One region of the Bradyrhizobium sp. 62B genome, then DNA from elsewhere that is predicted to be linked to it. Evidence: riboswitches for the same ligand, from Rfam matches in the RefSeq annotation. Region 1 holds a riboswitch; each other region holds the start of a gene.
The links. A riboswitch is a leader RNA that binds a small molecule or an ion and turns the genes downstream of it on or off. The one in region 1 is predicted to bind cobalamin.

Region 1 (4,205 bases):
GCCGCCCTTGATGCGCAGGCCGCCCTCGATGTCCTGCGAGGTCTGGGTCTTGAGCTGGAACGTTTGCGGGATGGCCGCGAAGGTCAGGGGATCGAAGGACGGCCCCGAGGACAGCCGCTCGTCGACGTCAGGCGTGCGGAAGGCGCGCGCGGCGCGGCCGAACAGCGAGACCACGTCATTGAGGCGATGCTCGGCTCCCAGATGCAGCGCATATTGGGTCTCCTCGCTGGTCAGCGGCGACGCGCCGATGTCGGCGTTGAACGGCGCCGCCGCGTCGAAATTGTCGCGTGCCGCAAGCCTGACGTTCTGCACCCGCGCCCCGTAGGAGATGTCGGTCGTGGGCGCGACTCCCAATGTGTGCTGGAAATAACCGGCGACCGTCTGCTGCCTGAGGTCGTAATTGTGCCAGGCGGCGAGCCCCTGCCCGGCGCCGCGGTCCTGCCGGAAGCTCGCATCGTAGTAGTCGATGCCAGTCAGGAGCTGCGACGGCATGCCGAGCAGCAGGCTCTTCACGCTGAGCCGCGGCGTGATCGACCACGTCGTCAGGTTGGAATCGACATAAGTCGAGGTGAAGAAGGCAGGAACCGGCGCCGGGCTGGAGAAGAACGCGCTCTGCTGCTTCTTGTCGCGCACACCGCCGTCGACGATGAGATCGACGCCGTTGACCAGGGTCTTGGTGAAGCCGGCTGTCGCGCTAATGCCCTGCTGGTTGGCGTAGTTGAACGGCGTGCTGGTGCCTCGGCGGCTGGTCTTGAGCTCGTCGAGGCCGATGGAGGGATCGACGGTGCGGCCGCCCGGCAGGCGCAGCTCCTGATTGTCGCCGGTGACCGTGAGAAACGCCGTCAGGCCCGGCGTCGTGTAATTGAGATTGCCGACGCCATTCTGCTGGGAATAGCGATTGTTGTCGCGATAGCCGTCGGTGCTGACGGCATTGCCGTAGAACGAGGTCGACCACGGCCCGGAATTGAGCGAGGTCGAGACATTGCCGAGCCTGGTGTTGAACGAGCCGAAGGCGGCCTCGATGCGCGCGGTCACGGGCGGTCCGCCGCTTCCGGTCTTGGTGACGATGTTGATCACGCCGCCGACCGCGTTGTCGCCGTAGAGCACCGCGCCGGAGTTGCCGCGCGTGATCTCGATACGCTCGATGGAATTGAGCGGGATGGTGGAGAGGTCCACCTGCGCCATGTCGACATCATTGAGCCGCCGGCCGTTGACCAGCACCAGCGTGTTGGCGGTGGCAAAGGCGCCGAAGCCACGCAGGTCCACGCTGGTCTTGGCGCCGATCTGGCCGCCATAGAACGTCGTGATCTGGGCTCCCGGAGTCTGCGTGGCGATGATCTCGGCAAGCGTCTGCGACGGCGCATGCGCGATATCCGCGGCCGTGATGACGGTCGTGGCGGCTCCGACGATGCCGCCGTCACCCGCGACAGCCTCGGAGCCCGGGCCGGATGAGCCGGTGCCATTGCCTGCCGGCGCGACATTCGCGGCTCGCCGCGGCCTCGTCGTCTCGCCCTCACCGATCGCCCTGGCCCGCGTGCGGTTCTGATCGTCGGGCTTGCTCACCTCGACCGGCGGCAACTGCTCGGCGACAGCATGCTGGGCGAAGGCGGCGGAGAGACCGAGCGAATGGAGCGAGACGGATGCGAACAGGCCTACGCTGAGGCGCCGGGCAGCAGAAGCGAGACGGGACAATGTTGTAACCTCGGTATGACGTCGGTGGCACGTCACAGCGAACGAGGTTTCACGGCAGAGCGATGGGCTGCTCCGGTGAAGCCAATGTCTGTACTCCCCGACCGACATCCTCGCGTGTGACCACGGCTGACGGCAGGTCTCCTGGCTCGCGGGTCGTTACCTTGCGTCGCCTTCCCAGGACCGAGATTCCCAGTGGCACAGGACGAAAGATTCACCGCTTACAGTTGCGGGGGCAGCCGTGGCGTTGAGACAAATCCCGGCGTTGGGACGTCCCGCACCACATTCCCTTTTGATCTCCATGAGGAGAACCGTCACGATCATCTACGTGCCGTTCCGCCGGAGAGTCAATCGGCCAGTCGGTGTAGCAACTGCGGCTCAAGTCCGCCCTCGCAAACGCTGGGCCTGGGCCCAGGCGGCAGCGACATCGCGAGGCGGAACATCGACGCGCTTGATCGGGGTCAATTCGCCGGAGGCCGAGACGATCGCAGTCTCCTCGCGGCGGCAGCGCGTGCAGACAAAGCGAACCTCATGCGGCGACGCCGACCAGCTCGACCGCTTCACATTGGCCGCCATCGGCCAGGCGTCGCAATGCGAGCACGACACCAGAAATCGGCCGGGATCGAGCATACCCATTCCATCGGACTCCGCGTCCTGCCCTCGTCTTCAATGGCTAACCCATGTGAATCGTTCCGGTGCCCCAGCACCGTCGGTTCCGTCAGGCCTCGTCGGCGACGGCATTGCGCAGCAGGCCGACCTTGTCGATCTCGACCTCGACGACATCGCCCGCCTTCATCCAGAGCGGCGGGGTGCGCCGCGAGCCGACGCCGCCCGGCGTGCCGGTGGCGATGACGTCGCCGGGCTCGAGCCGGGTAAACTGCGAGCAATATTCGATCTGGCGCGGGATATCGAAGATCATCTGATCGATGGTGGTGTCCTGCACCACCTCGCCGTTGAGCCGGGTCTGCAGCCGCAGCGGCCCGACCTCTCCGACCTCGTCGGGCGTCACCAGGAACGGGCCGAAGGCGCCGGTGGCGGGAAAGTTCTTGCCCGGCGTGAACTGATGGGTATGGCGCTGGTAGTCGCGGACGCTGCCCTCGTTGTAGCAGGCATAGCCGGCCACATGGCCGAACGCCTCGGCGCGGGGGATGTAGCGGCCGGCCTTGCCGATCACGACGGCGAGCTCGCCCTCGAAGTCGAGCTGGGTCGAGACCTTCGGGCGGATGATGTCGGTGAGATGCCCGGTCTGGCTGTTGGCGAAGCGGCCGAACACGGTGGGATTGTCGACCTCGGTACGCCCGGTCTCCTTGCGGTGGTTCTCATAGTTGAGCCCGATGCAGAGGATCTTGTCGGGGTTCGGGATCACAGGCAGGAAGGCGATGCTGGCCAGCGGATGGCGCTTCGCCCGGGCTGCCGCGGCGGCGACCTCGGACAGAACGCCCGCGGCGATCGCCGATTTGAGATCGGGATAGCGATCGCCCAGCACCGCGCCGAGATCGGCCACGGCGTCGCCGTCCACCAGACCCCATGACGCCACGTTGTTGATTTCAAAGCTTGCGAATTTCATCCGATGTCCCCCTGCTCCAACCGACCCTATCAGGTCGAGATGGCGGGGACGATGGCGGCCGGGGATGGCGCGGTTGCGATCCCTGCAAGGCAGCAGGCGATGCGCTCAGCGCGCGCCCTTGAGGCTGCAGGAGGTCGTGCAGGTGACGGTTGTGCCGCGATCGCATGATTTGCAGGCATTGACGCACTGGTTCATGTCGCGGGGGTTGTAGCTGTAGTTCCGCAAGGGACAGACCGGCGTCGAGCCGGTGATGTCCTGCTCCTGGTCGCAGGCCGCCGTCATGAGCGCGATGATGATCACGGCAACGAGGCGCATGGGATTGCCCTGTGAGGCATGGCAAAACGACGTTCACGGCGCACGCTGCATTGCAGCGAACCCCGGCCTTCCCAACACGGGCACAGCCGATCAGCGACGCCCGCATGCCATCAGGATGCGCGCCAAACGTTAAGAACGGATTGCAGCCGGCCTCAGGCCGCCGCCTGAGTTTCCGCCGCCTTGGTCGCGATCGCCTGCCGCATGTCCAGCGCCAGCTGACGGTACTGCTCCGAAAGCTTCAGATAGAACTCGCGCTTGGTGCTGTCGGTGGCGAGCTTGGCGATCAGCTCGCATTCGGCGGTGAGCGTCTCGAACCGTTCCAGCCTGTCCTGAAGTTCTGGCATCGGCGTGTCCCCATCAAACGCCACAAGGACACCCAACCTAAGCCCGGGAAATAGGTCACGGCGAACATCGTTATCCCGTAGAAATAATTTTTCCGGTGCGGCAGGCTATTTGCTGTCGAGGCGCCAGGCGCCGTCCCATCCCTGGTCCGGCGGGCTCGCCTCGAACTGCGCGATGCGGCCGAGCATCGTGCGCGAGGGGCCGTCGCCGGGGACGGCTTCGAGCGCCGCGCCAAAGGCCGCGCGCGCCGCATCGAAGCGCCGGGCGCGATAGGCGGCGAGCGCCTCGGCAT
Region 2 (4,205 bases), 720 kb from region 1:
CGCCTGACGCGCGATCGCCGCGTCGCGATGGACCGCGGAGATTTCGGGGCATTTCTGGGTGACCCAGTCGGGGAGCATGCTGCCTCGCTTAACGCGTACGCTTGAGAATGTAGCTGTCCATGATCCAGCCGTGGCGCGCGCGCGCCTCCTGCCGCACGGCCACGATGCGCGGGCCGGCCTCGGCGAGCGCGCCGGATAGGATGATCTGATCTTGCATGCCGAGATAGGCGCCCCAGTAAATGTGGAGGCTATCAGGATCGATCGACTGGAACGCCGTGCCGCCGTCGAGCATCACCACCACGGTGTCGACGCCTTGCGGCCAGCCGCCTTCGCGCAGGCGCCGTCCCGTCGTGACCAGAAATGGCTCGCCGATGTCGTTGAGCGGCAGCGCATGGGCCGCGCACAGCGCCTGGATCGAGGTGATGCCGGGCACCACTTCGATTTTAGGCAAGGGATCGAGCCGCCGCGCAATGCGCAGCGAGGAATCATACAGCGAGGGATCGCCCCAGATCAGCAGCGCAACCTTGCCCTCACCCTTGAGATGATCTGCGACCGCATGCTGCCAGGTCGCGGCAACCGCATCGTGCCAGTCGTCCACGCCCTTGCGGTAATCCGCTTCCTCGGTGTCGCGCACCGGAAGGTCGAACTCGGCGATACGCGTCGTTTGATTGGTCAGGACATCCGCGCAGATCGTCCGCCTGAGATCGGCGAGATCGGACTTCGCCGTTCCCTTGCGCGGGATCAGGACGAGGTCGGCGGCGTTGATGGCTTCAACGGCGGCGCGCGTGAGCTGGCCAGGATCGCCGCAACCGATGCCGATCAGGGAAAGCGTGAGCATCGCGGGCGCCGGGGGCGGCCATGACGGCCGCCCCTTGTCTCTTTAGGCCGCGTTGTGCAGGCGCGGGGTGACGAAGCCCGGCGCGGTGACGCCGCGCAGCGACTTCGCCAGCGCCAGCACGGCCAGATCAGCCAGCGGCTCGATCACGATGACCAGCGCGTAAGAGGCGGCGAACGTCGCGATGCTGGCGAGGTTGCTCATCGCAAAGCCCGAGCCGTAGAGCGCCCAGAACGCCACCCAGCCGATCACGCCGGCCTGATAGGTCGTCGACAGCGCCAGCGCCTGGCGATACTTCAAATCGACATAGGCGGTGTTGCGCGGGATGATCCGCGTTGCGATGGCCTGGATCGCGAACAGCGGCACCAGGAGCGTCGTGACATTCATGCCGTATTGCGGGATGTCGGCCGGCTCGAAGAACACGCCCTGAAGCAGCAGGCCGAACGCGAGGCCAAAGGCGGCGGGCGCCGCACCGAACAGCAGGAACAAGGTCGAGCCGAGAATGAAGTGGACCTCGGAGACGCCGACCGGGAAGTGCGGCAGGATCTCGAAGAAGACGAAGACGAGAACCGTCGTGGCCAAGGTGCGCGCGGCGAACGACGTCATGCCCTGCTCGCGTACGGTCTTGGCCGCGAGCTTCAGGGCAACGCCGCCTGCGGCGATGCCGGTTGCGTAACTCAACACGAGCTTGGCGCCCGTCACGATCCCGGGTTCGATATGCATGGCTCAGATCCTTCCTGCCGTCACACCCGACGGCCTTGGCCTCAAAACGTGCAGGGCCGGTCTCCTGGCTCGCGGTTCACTGGGTTCTCCGGCCTTCCCGGGCCTTGCGGCCCAGTGGCTGATCGGAGCCCCTCACCGCTTACAGTCGCGGGGGCGGCTGGGGTTTTGAGCGCCGCAACTTGGTCCGCCCATCCCCATTCCCGATTATGCTCCGGCGCTTTGCGCCGCGTTGAGCACCATGCCCCTCCTGTGTGCTCCTTTCGGCGCGCCTGCGTCAAGAGGCGAAGGGCGGCCGCGGCCGTCACGACGGATAATCCCCCGCCAGCGCGCCGAACAGGATCACGGCGGCGGTGGAAGCGGCGCCGCCGCGGGCAAGCTGCTCGGCAAGCTCGGCAATGGTGGTGCGGACCAGCCGCTCGTCGGAACGGCCGAGGGATTCGGCGACCAGCGCCGGCGTATCCGCGGCAAGCCCATGCGCGATCAATTTTGCGGCAAGCGCCGGAAAGGTGCGTCGGCCCATATAGACCACGGTCGTCGCTTCAGGATCGGCCAGCGCCGCCCAATTCAGGTTGGGCGGCAGCTCGCCGGTGACGTCCGCGCCGGTGATGAACTGCACCCGGCGCGAGGTGTGGCGCCTTGTCAGGGGAATGCCGGCCTGGGCCGCGGCGGCGCAAGCCGAGGTGACGCCGGGAACGATCTCATAGCCGATGCCGGCTTCGCGCAGCGTCTCGATCTCCTCCTCGAGGCGGCCGAATATCCCGGCATCGCCGGACTTCAGCCGCACCACGCGCGCGCCCGTTACGGCATAGTCGACCAGCAGACGGTTGACGTGATGCTGCTTGGTCGAGGGCCGCCCTGCCCGCTTACCGACCGCGACGAGATTGGCTTCGGGCCGGGCGAGATCGAGGATCGCGCCCGAGGCGAGATCGTCATAGAGCACGACGTCGGCCTCGCGCAGCCGCGCGGCGCCCTTGAGCGTGAGCAATTCAGGGTCGCCGGGTCCGGCGGAGATGAAGGAAACGAACCCGCTCACCGGTCCTCCGCGATCAGATGAAAGAACGTGCCGCTGACATGGCCGCGCCGCGAGCCGGTCTCGGCGATGATTGCACCCGTCGCATCATGCACGACCGCGAGCGGCGTGTCAGGCTGGGCGAGAATGGTCGAATAGTGAAACTCATGGCCGCGCAGGCGCGCCCCGGCGCGATGTCCCGGCATCGGCGCGGCGAGCGTCGCGAGGCGATAGCCCAGATGCATGCGGCGTTTGGCAAAGCTGGTCTCGAGGCCAAGCAGGTCTGTCATCTCATGGCGGATCCCGTCCGCGTCGGTCAAAGCGGCTCCCAGCACCATATAGCCCCCGCATTCGCCATGCACGGGCCGCGTTTCGGCGAAGGCGCGCAGGCCCTCGCGAAACCGCGCATTGGCCGCGATCCTGCCGGCATGGAGCTCGGGATAGCCGCCCGGCAGCCAGCACACATCGGCGCTCGCATCAGGCGCTTCATCGGCCAGCGGCGAGAACGGCACGATCTCGGCGCCCGCCGCGCGCCAGGCTTCAAGCATATGCGGATAGACGAAGGAGAACGCGGCATCACGCGCCAACGCAATGCGCTGGCCGGGCGGCACCACGTTCAGGCCATCCGCGGTCGGCCGCGGCGACCATCCGGCTGCGGATCGCAGCACCGCATCGAGATCGACACGCTCGGCGACGAAGCGCGCGGCCTCGTCGATCAGCTTGCCGATCTCGGCCTGCTCTTCGGCCTGCACCAGGCCGAGATGCCGCTTCGGCAGGCTGATCTCGGCATGACGCGGCAGCGCGCCGAACACGGCGATGCCGGCATCATTGAGCGCACGCCGCACCAGATCTTCATGGCGCGGACTGGCGACACGATTGAGCACGACGCCCGCGAGGCGCACACCGGCGCGGTAATCACGCAGGCCTGCGGCGATCGCCGCCGCTGTCTGCGCCTGTCCAGAGGGGTCGATCACCAGCAGCACCGGCCAGCCCAGCATCTCCGCAATGTCGGCGGTAGCACCGGTGCCGCAGACGCCGCGCGCGGCGACGCCGTCGAACAGGCCCATCGAGCCCTCGGCGAGCACGACATCGGCATCCGCGCCGCGGCTGACGAGATGGGCGATCGTTCCGCGGTCCATCGCCCAGCTATCGACATTGACGGAGGCGCGGCCCGTCGCAGCCGCGTGGAAGGCGGGATCGATGTAGTCGGGGCCACTCTTGAAGCACTGCACATTCAGGCCGCGATGGCGCCAGGCGCGTGCGAGCGCCAGCGTCAGCGTGGTCTTGCCGACGCCGGAGGCCGGCGCGGAGATGACAAGGCCCACCGCCATCACGACGCCTCCGGAAAGCGCGGCTCGGCGCCGACGGGCCGATAGCGACGGTCGTAGTCGGCGGCGTAGAGGCGGCTCTCGTCAAAATCCGCAGCGCCAAGCGTCTTGCCGACCAGGATCAGCGCAGTACGCTCCATCTCCGCGCCGACTGCTGCATCGAGCGTGCCGAGCGTCGCGCGCACGATACGCTGGTCCGGCCAGCTCGCGCGCCAGACGATCGCGACCGGACAAATTTCGCCGTAATGCGGCGTGAGCTCGGCGATGACTTGGTCGAGCAGGTGTATCGACAGATGAATCGCGAGCACCG
Region 3 (4,205 bases), 730 kb from region 1:
GCCCGAGCCCCGGCGTGTCGCCCGCGGGCCCTTCAATGCCGTCGGGATCGGCGACGCTGCGCCCGAGCATCTGGTAGCCTCCGCAGAGGCCGAGGACGTGGCCGCCCCGGCGATGATGCGCGAGCAGGTCGATGTCCCAGCCCTGCGCACGCAGGAAGTCGAGATCGCCGCGGGTGGACTTCGAGCCGGGGATGATGACGAGCCTGACGTCGCCGGGGATTGCTTCGCCGGGGCGCACCATCACGAGATCGACTGAAGGCTCGAGCTTGAGCGGATCGAGATCGTCGAAATTGGCGATCCGCGACAGCGCGAGGCACGCGATCTTGCACTGGCCCGGCTTGCGCGCGTCGCTGAGCCCTAGCGCATCCTCGGCCGGCAGCTCGCCGGCGCGGGCAAACCAGGGCAGCACGCCGAAACCGCGCCAGGCGTTTTTTTCTTCGATCAGCCTGTAGCCGTCGTCGAACAGCGTGGGATCGCCGCGGAACTTGTTGATGACAAAACCTTGGATCATCGCGGCATCGTCAGGATCGATCACCGTCTTGATGCCGACGAGCTGCGCGATGACGCCGCCGCGATCGATGTCGCCGATCAGCACGACGGGCACGTCGGCCTTGCGCGCAAAGCCCATATTGGCGATGTCGGCCTTGCGCAGATTCACTTCGGCCGGACTGCCGGCGCCTTCGACCAGCACCAGATCGGCGCGCGCCTTCAGCCGCTCAAAGCTCTCCAGCACCGCGCCCATCAGCGAGGGTTTCATGGCCGCGTAGTCGCGCGCACGCGCCGTCGCGATGCGCTTGCCATGCACGATGACCTGCGCGCCGACATCGGTCTCGGGCTTGAGCAGCACCGGGTTCATGTCGGTGTGCGGCTCGACGCCGGCCGCGAGCGCCTGCAGCGCCTGCGCGCGGCCGATCTCGCCGCCATCGACGGTGACGGCCGCGTTGTTCGACATGTTCTGCGGCTTGAAGGGGAGCACACGCAAGCCCCGCCGCGTGAAGGCGCGCGCGAGACCGGCGACGATGAGCGACTTGCCCACGTCCGAGCCGGCCCCCTGAATCATCAGCGCCCGTGCCATCGACTTCAGAACTCGACGCCGGCCTGCGCCTTGATGCCGGAGCGGAAGGGGTGCTTGACCAGCGTCATCTCGGTGACGAGATCGGCGATCTCGATCAGCTCGTCCTTGGCGTTGCGCCCGGTGAGCACGACGTGAGTCGTCGGCGGCTTCGAGGTCGTCAGGAACTCCACCACCTCGGCGATGTCGAGGTAGTCGTAGCGCAGCGCGATGTTGATCTCGTCGAGCACGACCATGCGCAAGCTCTCGTCAAGGATCAGCTCCTTGGCCTTCTCCCAGCCGGCGCGCGCGGCGGCGATGTCGCGGGCGCGGTCCTGTGTCTCCCAGGTGAAGCCTTCGCCCATCGCGTGGAACTGACAGAGCTCGCCGAAATGGCCGGTGAGCAGGCGCCGCTCGCCGGTGTCCCAGGCGCCCTTGATGAACTGCACGACGGCGCAGGGGAAGCCGTGAGCGACGCAGCGCACGATCATGCCGAAAGCCGAGGAGGACTTGCCCTTGCCGGCGCCGGTGTGGACGATGATGAGGCCCTTTTCGCCGCTCTTGGTCGCCATGATCTTGTCGCGGGCGGCCTTCTTCTTCGCCATTTTCTGGGCGTGCCTGACGTCGGTGTCCTCGGTTGTTTGGGTATCCGGTTCAGGCGTCATGGGTCCCGGTCCTTCGGCTTGACAAGAGGCGGCCACCGGCAAATGGTGGCCCGGCGTTGGTTCCTGTCCTATGACAGGCGAAGAGGGAATGCGATAGGGTCCGAATCGGCAAGATTAGGGTCCAAAATGCAGCCGCCCCCGCGACCGTGACCGGAGAGATGCCCGAAGCCACTGATTCCCACGGGAATCGGGAAGGCGGGGATCGAAGGGCAAAACCCTGCTCCGCAAGCCGGGAGACCTGCCAGCGCGACGAGTTTTGGACCGGCGGACGGGGTGTTCCGCGACGGGGAAACGGACCCTTCTGAAGAATGGTCCGTGTGCCTCATCGCCTCCCGCTGATATCTGGAAGAGGCGATGACCGTCACACTTCATGTCTGCATCACCTGCCGTGCCGGCGAGACGCTCGGCGAGGGCGAGACGACGCCCGGCAAGCGCCTGCATGGTGCGATCCTCGAGGCCGGCGTGCCCGACGGCGTCAATGTGGTTCCCGTCGAATGCCTCTCTGCATGCAGCCAGGGCTGCTCGGTCGCGCTCAGCGCGCCCGGCCGCTGGTCCTATGTCTATGGCCGCTTGTCCGAGACGAATGCGCAGGACGTGGTCGCAGGCGCTGCGGCCTATGCGGCCGCGCCCGATGGCCTCGTGCCCTGGCGCAGTCGTCCCGAAATCTTCCGCAAGCAGTCGCTTGCCCGCATTCCCCCTGTCGCCGTCGTGCCGGAGGCCGCCGAATGAGCTCGCTCGCAAAAGTCCCTGTGACGGTGGTCACCGGTTTCCTCGGCTCCGGCAAGACGACGCTGATCCAGCATCTGCTCGCAAACCCCAATGGCAAGAAGCTCGCCGTGCTCGTCAACGAGTTCGGCAGCGAGGGCGTCGACGGCGAGATCCTGAAGTCCTGCGCCGACGCCAATTGCCCCGAAGAGAACATCGTCGAACTCGCCAATGGCTGCATCTGCTGCACCGTCGCTGATGATTTCATTCCGACCATGGAGCAGCTCTTGGCGCGCCCGGTGCGGCCCGATCACATCCTGATCGAGACCTCGGGCCTGGCGTTGCCGAAGCCACTTTTGAAGGCGTTCGACTGGCCCGAGATCCGCTCGCGCATCACGGTCGACGGCGTGATCGCGCTGGCCGATGCCGAGGCCGTCGCGGCCGGCCGCTTCGCGCCCGATCCTGATGCGGTCGAAGCGCAGCGCGCGGCGGACGAAAATCTCGACCACGAGACGCCGCTGTCGGAAGTGTTCGAGGACCAGATCGCCTGCGCCGACATCGTGCTGCTGACCAAGGCCGACCTTGCGGGCGCCGCCGGGATCGAAGCCGCCAAGGCTGTGATCACCGCCGAGATGCCGCGCCGCGTGCCGATGCTGCCCGTCACTGACGGCGCGATCGACGCGCGCGTGATCCTCGGCCTCGGCGCTGCCGCCGAGAACGATCTCGCCGCACGTCCCTCGCATCACGACGGCGAGGAGGAGCACGAGCACGATGATTTTGCCTCCGTCGTGATCGATCTCCCTGAGGTCGCCGACATCGACGCGCTGGTCGCCTCGGTGCAGAAGCTGGCGCGCGAGCAGAACGTGCTGCGCGCCAAGGGCTACATCGCGGTCGCGGGCAAGCCCATGCGCCTGTTGCTGCAGGCCGTGGGCGAGCGCGTGCGCCATCAGTTCGATAAGCCCTGGGGCGCGGGTCTCCGGCAATCAAAGCTCGTCGTGATCGGCGAGCATGGCGATATCGATGAGGCCGCCATCAAGGCAGGACTTGGTATTTCAAGGCTTGGCATCTGATGCACGTCGTCTTCCGCGAGAGCCGCGGTCTCGAGGAGACCGCGACGCCAAGAGACATCGGCCAGGACCCGGCCGATCTCGTGGTGCTCTCGTATTCGGATTCTGACCTTGCTGCCTTCGCAGCCGGCTGGCGCCGTGGCCGGAGCAGCCTGCCGTCGCTGCGGCTCGCCAACCTCGCCGAGCTGCGTCATCCGCTGTCGGTCGATACCTATGTCGAGCGCACGCTGTCGCAGGCGCGCGGCATTCTGGTGCGGCTGATCGGCGGCGAATCCTATTGGCCATACGGCCTCGCGGCGCTCCAGCAACTGGCGAAGGATCGCGGCATCGTGCTCGCCGTGCTGCCGGCCGATGGCCGCGACGACGTCAGGCTCGATGCCTATTCGACCTTGCCGGTCTCGACGCTGCGGCGCCTCAAGGTGCTCTGCGACACCGGCGGCCCGGTCGCGGCGCAAGCGGCGATTGCGCAGCTGGCGCTGGCCTCGGGACTTTATGCCGGGCCTGTAGTCGGCGACATGACCGTGCCCGAGATGGGATTCTACGATCCCGCGCGCGGTGTCATTGCTGCGCCGGCGGGCGGCGGGGGGAAGCCCCTCGCGCTGGTGACCTTCTATCGCTCCTATCTCACGGCCGCCGACACCGGCCCGGTCGATGCGCTGATCGCGGCGCTGCGCGAGAAGGGTTTTGACGCGTTCGGCGCGTTCGTCACCTCGCTGA
Region 4 (4,205 bases), 720 kb from region 1:
ACGATCGCGGCCATCATGCGGTCAGCGCCCTACCATTTGAACGCCGCCGAGAGTTCATAGGTGCGCGGCGCACCGAGCAGGATCTGATCGGGATAGAACGGATCGCCCCAGATCGCGTAGCGCTTGTCGGTGATGTTGCGGACGCGGAAGGTCAGGCGGGCCTGGTCGACCGCACCAAACACGGTCTTGGGAATGTCGACGAAGGCGTAGACGTCCGCGACGGTGTAGGCCTTCATCGTCACCGTGTTGGCGTCGGTGTTGTAGCGGTCGCCGACATGGCGGCCGGTGATTCCGAGCTCCACCGGCCAGGGCGTGAAGAACCGATACGATGCGCCGGCATTGGCGACGATGCGCGGTACGTTCGGCGGCGTGTTGCCGGAAAACGATCCGCCGACGAAATTGTAATCGGCATAGCGCGCATCGACATAGGCAATGTTGCCCCACAGCCGCAACGGATCGATCGGACGCACCGAGGCGGCAAGCTCCACGCCCTTGGATTCCTGCCGCCCCGCGATGTTGAGCGCCTGCCCGCCGGCCGCGGCATAGACGTTCTTGCGCAGGATGTCGTAGGCCGAGAACGACCATTCCGCCCTGTTGTCCCAGAACAGGTGCTTGACGCCGGTCTCGTAGGTGCGCGCGGTGGTGAGATCGAGCGGCTGGGTCGGTGACAGCAAAAAGATGTTGTTGGCCGAGACGTCTGCGCCGGTGGCGTATTGACTGAAGAAGGTCAGGCCCGGCACGGCCTCCCAAGTGTAGCCGATGCGTCCCGTCACCGGCGCCCAGTCCTTGGTGTAAGGGAAACCCGCGTTCACAACCCCTACCGCGTCGGTCGAATTGCGGTCGAGCCCGATATGCTCGACGCGCAGGCCGCCGATCAGCGAGAACGTCCGCGTCAGCTTCAGCCGGTCCTCGAACGACAGCGCCTCGTTGTCGATCCGGGCGGTCTGCTGCTTGGTCGTAAGCGTGCCGTAGAAGCCGCGGTTGGGATCGACGAGGGACACGGAATCGCCGGGGAAATTGGCGGCGCCCGGCCTGACGAAATAGAGATAGCTCGAGGACAACGTCGTGACCAACCGGTTGCCGAAACCGGCGATGTCTGTGTCCCAGATCAGGTCTGTGACATTGCCGACGAGACGCTGGCTATGGGCGACGTAAAAGCGCTCGCGATCGACCAGGTTCGTTCCGGAATTGAACGCCTCAACCTCATTGTTGAACCACGTGCGCTCGGCGCCGTAGCCATAGGCTTGGCTCTTCAGCATGAGGTCAGGCGCCAGCTTCAGCTCGAAGCCACCGCGGAGCCACACTTCCTGCGCCACGTTGCGATTGTCGAGAACGTTGTAATTGGTGTTGAAGGTGCGGTCGTCGATGGTGACGGCGCCGAGGTTGGTCTTGTTGTAGTTCGAGACGTAATTGCCGGACACGATCCCGCTCGTCGCATGCGCGCCGCTGAAGGCGACCGGCACCAGCGGCGCGCCCCAATAGGCCTTGCCGCGATCCTCGCGATATTCGATCGCGCCCCAGACCTTGAGGCTGTCGGAGATGCGGTAGTTGAGCTGACCCGACACATCCAGCATCTTGGTATTGGTGTCGTCGACAAAACCGTTGAGCGAGGAACGGCTGATGTCGAAGCGGTAGTCGAGGCCTTGCACGTTGGTGCTGCCGCCCGAGCCGTAATGCGCGCGGAACGAGTTCAGCGAATCCCAGGCGAAGTCAGCCTCGTTCCGGATCGGTCCCGTATGCGGCTGCTTGGTGACGAAATTGATCGCACCGCCGGCAGCGCCCTCGCCTGACATCAGCGAGGCCGGACCCTTGAGGAATTCGACGGCTTCCAGATTGGCGGTGTCCATGATCCGCGAGGTCATGTTCTGCGGGCCGATCTTGATGCCGTTGTAGAGCGTGTTGATCTGGCTGTTGGTGAAGCCGCGCATCGAGAAACCTGCCGGCTCCCCCGGCGCATCCCCGGAGGTGACGCCGACCGCGCCCTGCGCGACCTCGGACACGGTGCGATAGCCCTGCTCGCGCATGGTCTCGGCCGAGATCACCTCGACGGTCGCCGGCGTCTCGCGCACCGTCAGGCCGAGCCGCGAGGCGCTTTCGGCCACCGCATTGCTGTTGAGCGGTGTCGCCGCCTGCGTCTGTACGGCATCGCCCGGCACCGCAGGCTTTGGCGCTGCCGTCACAGCGGATCTGCGCGACGACGCGCGGCGGGCGCTTTGCCCCTCCCGGCTAGCAGGCTTCGCCTGCTTGCGGGATTGGGCCGGCGAGATTTCGACCGCCGGCAGCCGTTCGCGAGCCTGCTGCGCCATCGCGGCGGGCAGATCGGCCACTGCCAACGTGAGCGCTGCGGAGGCGATCAGGAAGCGGCGCGGTCGTAGGATGCGGATGGAAGACACGGCACAAAACCTCGGTATGACGTCAGTGGCACGTCACAGCGAACGAGGTCTCACCTTGGGCCTTGCAGCCGTCCGATGAAGCCGAATGTCTGTACTCCCCGACCGACATCTTCGCGTGTGACCACGGCTGACGGCAGGTCTCCTGGCTCGCGGGTCAGTACCTTGCGTCGCCTTCCCGGGACCGAGATGCCCAGTGGCTCGTGATGCAAGATTCGCCGCTTACAGTTGCGGGGGCAGCCACGGCATTGGGGACAATTTCCCCGCACCGCATTCCCTTTTCATCCCCTCTCGGGGAAACCGTCGCGAGCATCTAGGATTACCATCGCGACGGAGTCAATGTATCCCATGCGCTGTTATTGCCACAGCGACCAACTTCCTTGGAGATGAGCATGGAAGGCGAGACCTTCCTCTGGCTGATCCGGCATGCGCCGGTCGACGGCATCAAAGGCACCATCCACGCCGCCGACGCACCGGCCGACCTCGGCGATCGCGCGCAATTGGAGGCGCTGCAGCGCCATCTGCCGCGGAATGCCGCAAGCTATGCCAGCCCGTCGCGGCGTACGGTCGAGACGGCGCGCGCGCTGGGGCTCGAACCGGAGCTGGTCAGCGAATTCCGCGAGCAGGATTTCGGCGACTGGACCGGCCATCGGCACGACGAACTCGCTGCCACCGGCGGCGAGACTTACGCCCAGTTCTGGAATGATCCGGCAGGCGGGCGGCCACCGGGCGGCGAAAGCTTTGCGGATCAGGTCGCGCGTGTCCGGCTGGGCCTGTCGCGGATCGGAGCCGGACCGGCCACGCTCGTCGTGCATTCCGGCACCATCCGCGCAGCGCTCTGCATCGCGCTGGATCTCACGCCGCAGGCCGCCTTGCGCTTCGTGATCGATCCGCTGTCGCTGACCCGGATCGATCGCCTCGCGACCGGATGGCGCGTCGTCTCGGTCAATCAGCGGGTCAGCTAGGCCTGTCCGGCACATTGGCTTCGGCAAAGGTCGCCATGCCGTTGTGGAGTGCGCAGGCGCTGCGCACCAAGGGCAGCGCGATGGCGGCGCCCGATCCCTCGCCGAGCCTGAGATCGAGGCTGATCAGCGGCTGCACGTTCAGCGCGCGCAGCACCAGCCGGTGCCCCTGCTCGGCCGATTGATGCGACGGCAGCAGGAACGGCTGGCACAACGGGTTCAGCCGCACTGTTGCGAGCGCTGCGACCGACACGATGAAGCCGTCGATCAATACGGGAATGCGGCGCTGCGCGGCCGCGATGATCGCGCCCGAGATCGCCGCGATTTCGAGACCGCCGACGGCGCACAGGATTTTTTCGGGCGAAACGCCGGCAACGCCATGATGCGCGATCGCCGCGTCGATCACCCGCGCCTTGTGCGCCCGGCCAGCGGCATCGACGCCGGTCCCGCTGCCTGCGATCTCCTCGGCGCTGATGCCGAGCAGGCTCGCGGCAATCGCTGCCGATGTGGTGGTGTTGCCGATCCCCATCTCGCCGAAGATCAGGAGATCAGGCGGGTTGGCCGCCGCACGCGCGACCGCGCGCTGGCCGGCCTCGAAGGCGAACGCCAGTTCCGCAGGTGTGAGCGCGGCTTCGACGCTGAAATCGCGCGTGCCATAGCGCGGCTTGTCGGTGACGATTCCCGTCATCTCCTCCTGCGCAAGCGTGCCGGCGTCGACCACTTCCAGGCTGCAGCCAAGCTCGCGCGCCAGCACCGAGATCGCGGCACCGCCCGCGGCAAAATTCGCCATCATCGCGATGGTCACCGCTTGCGGATAGGCCGACACGCCCTGGGCGACGATGCCGTGGTCGCC

Region 2: it holds a riboswitch for cobalamin, as region 1 does, so the genes downstream of both, ML401_RS12725 (energy-coupling factor ABC transporter permease) here and ML401_RS16155 (TonB-dependent receptor) in region 1, are expected to answer to the same signal.
Region 3: it holds a riboswitch for cobalamin, as region 1 does, so the genes downstream of both, ML401_RS12660 (DUF1636 domain-containing protein) here and ML401_RS16155 (TonB-dependent receptor) in region 1, are expected to answer to the same signal.
Region 4: it holds a riboswitch for cobalamin, as region 1 does, so the genes downstream of both, ML401_RS12745 (TonB-dependent siderophore receptor) here and ML401_RS16155 (TonB-dependent receptor) in region 1, are expected to answer to the same signal.

Annotation. Positions count from the first base shown of each region.
Region 1 is NZ_CP092841.2:3,448,755-3,452,959, reverse strand. Features, by position in the region: gene ML401_RS16155 (TonB-dependent receptor) at 1-1,692, opposite strand, end outside; cobalamin riboswitch at 1,806-2,020, opposite strand; gene ML401_RS16150 (hypothetical protein) at 2,068-2,325, opposite strand; gene ML401_RS16145 (fumarylacetoacetate hydrolase family protein) at 2,408-3,256, opposite strand; gene ML401_RS16140 (hypothetical protein) at 3,362-3,571, opposite strand; gene ML401_RS16135 (hypothetical protein) at 3,724-3,915, opposite strand; gene ML401_RS16130 (adenylate/guanylate cyclase domain-containing protein) at 4,021-4,205, opposite strand, start outside.
Region 2 is NZ_CP092841.2:2,728,950-2,733,154, reverse strand. Features, by position in the region: gene cobT (nicotinate-nucleotide--dimethylbenzimidazole phosphoribosyltransferase) at 1-78, opposite strand, end outside; gene cobF (precorrin-6A synthase (deacetylating)) at 89-838, opposite strand; gene ML401_RS12725 (energy-coupling factor ABC transporter permease) at 881-1,558, opposite strand; cobalamin riboswitch at 1,595-1,814, opposite strand; gene cobA (uroporphyrinogen-III C-methyltransferase) at 1,860-2,591, opposite strand; gene ML401_RS12715 (cobyrinate a,c-diamide synthase) at 2,588-3,898, opposite strand; gene cobM (precorrin-4 C(11)-methyltransferase) at 3,898-4,205, opposite strand, start outside.
Region 3 is NZ_CP092841.2:2,716,219-2,720,423, forward strand. Features, by position in the region: gene ML401_RS12650 (cobyric acid synthase) at 1-1,075, opposite strand, end outside; gene cobO (cob(I)yrinic acid a,c-diamide adenosyltransferase) at 1,081-1,716, opposite strand; cobalamin riboswitch at 1,757-1,977, shown strand; gene ML401_RS12660 (DUF1636 domain-containing protein) at 2,071-2,445, shown strand; gene cobW (cobalamin biosynthesis protein CobW) at 2,442-3,491, shown strand; gene cobN (cobaltochelatase subunit CobN) at 3,491-4,205, shown strand, end outside.
Region 4 is NZ_CP092841.2:2,733,272-2,737,476, reverse strand. Features, by position in the region: gene ML401_RS12750 (PepSY domain-containing protein) at 1-17, opposite strand, end outside; gene ML401_RS12745 (TonB-dependent siderophore receptor) at 30-2,393, opposite strand; cobalamin riboswitch at 2,508-2,710, opposite strand; gene ML401_RS12740 (histidine phosphatase family protein) at 2,783-3,355, shown strand; gene cobT (nicotinate-nucleotide--dimethylbenzimidazole phosphoribosyltransferase) at 3,348-4,205, opposite strand, start outside.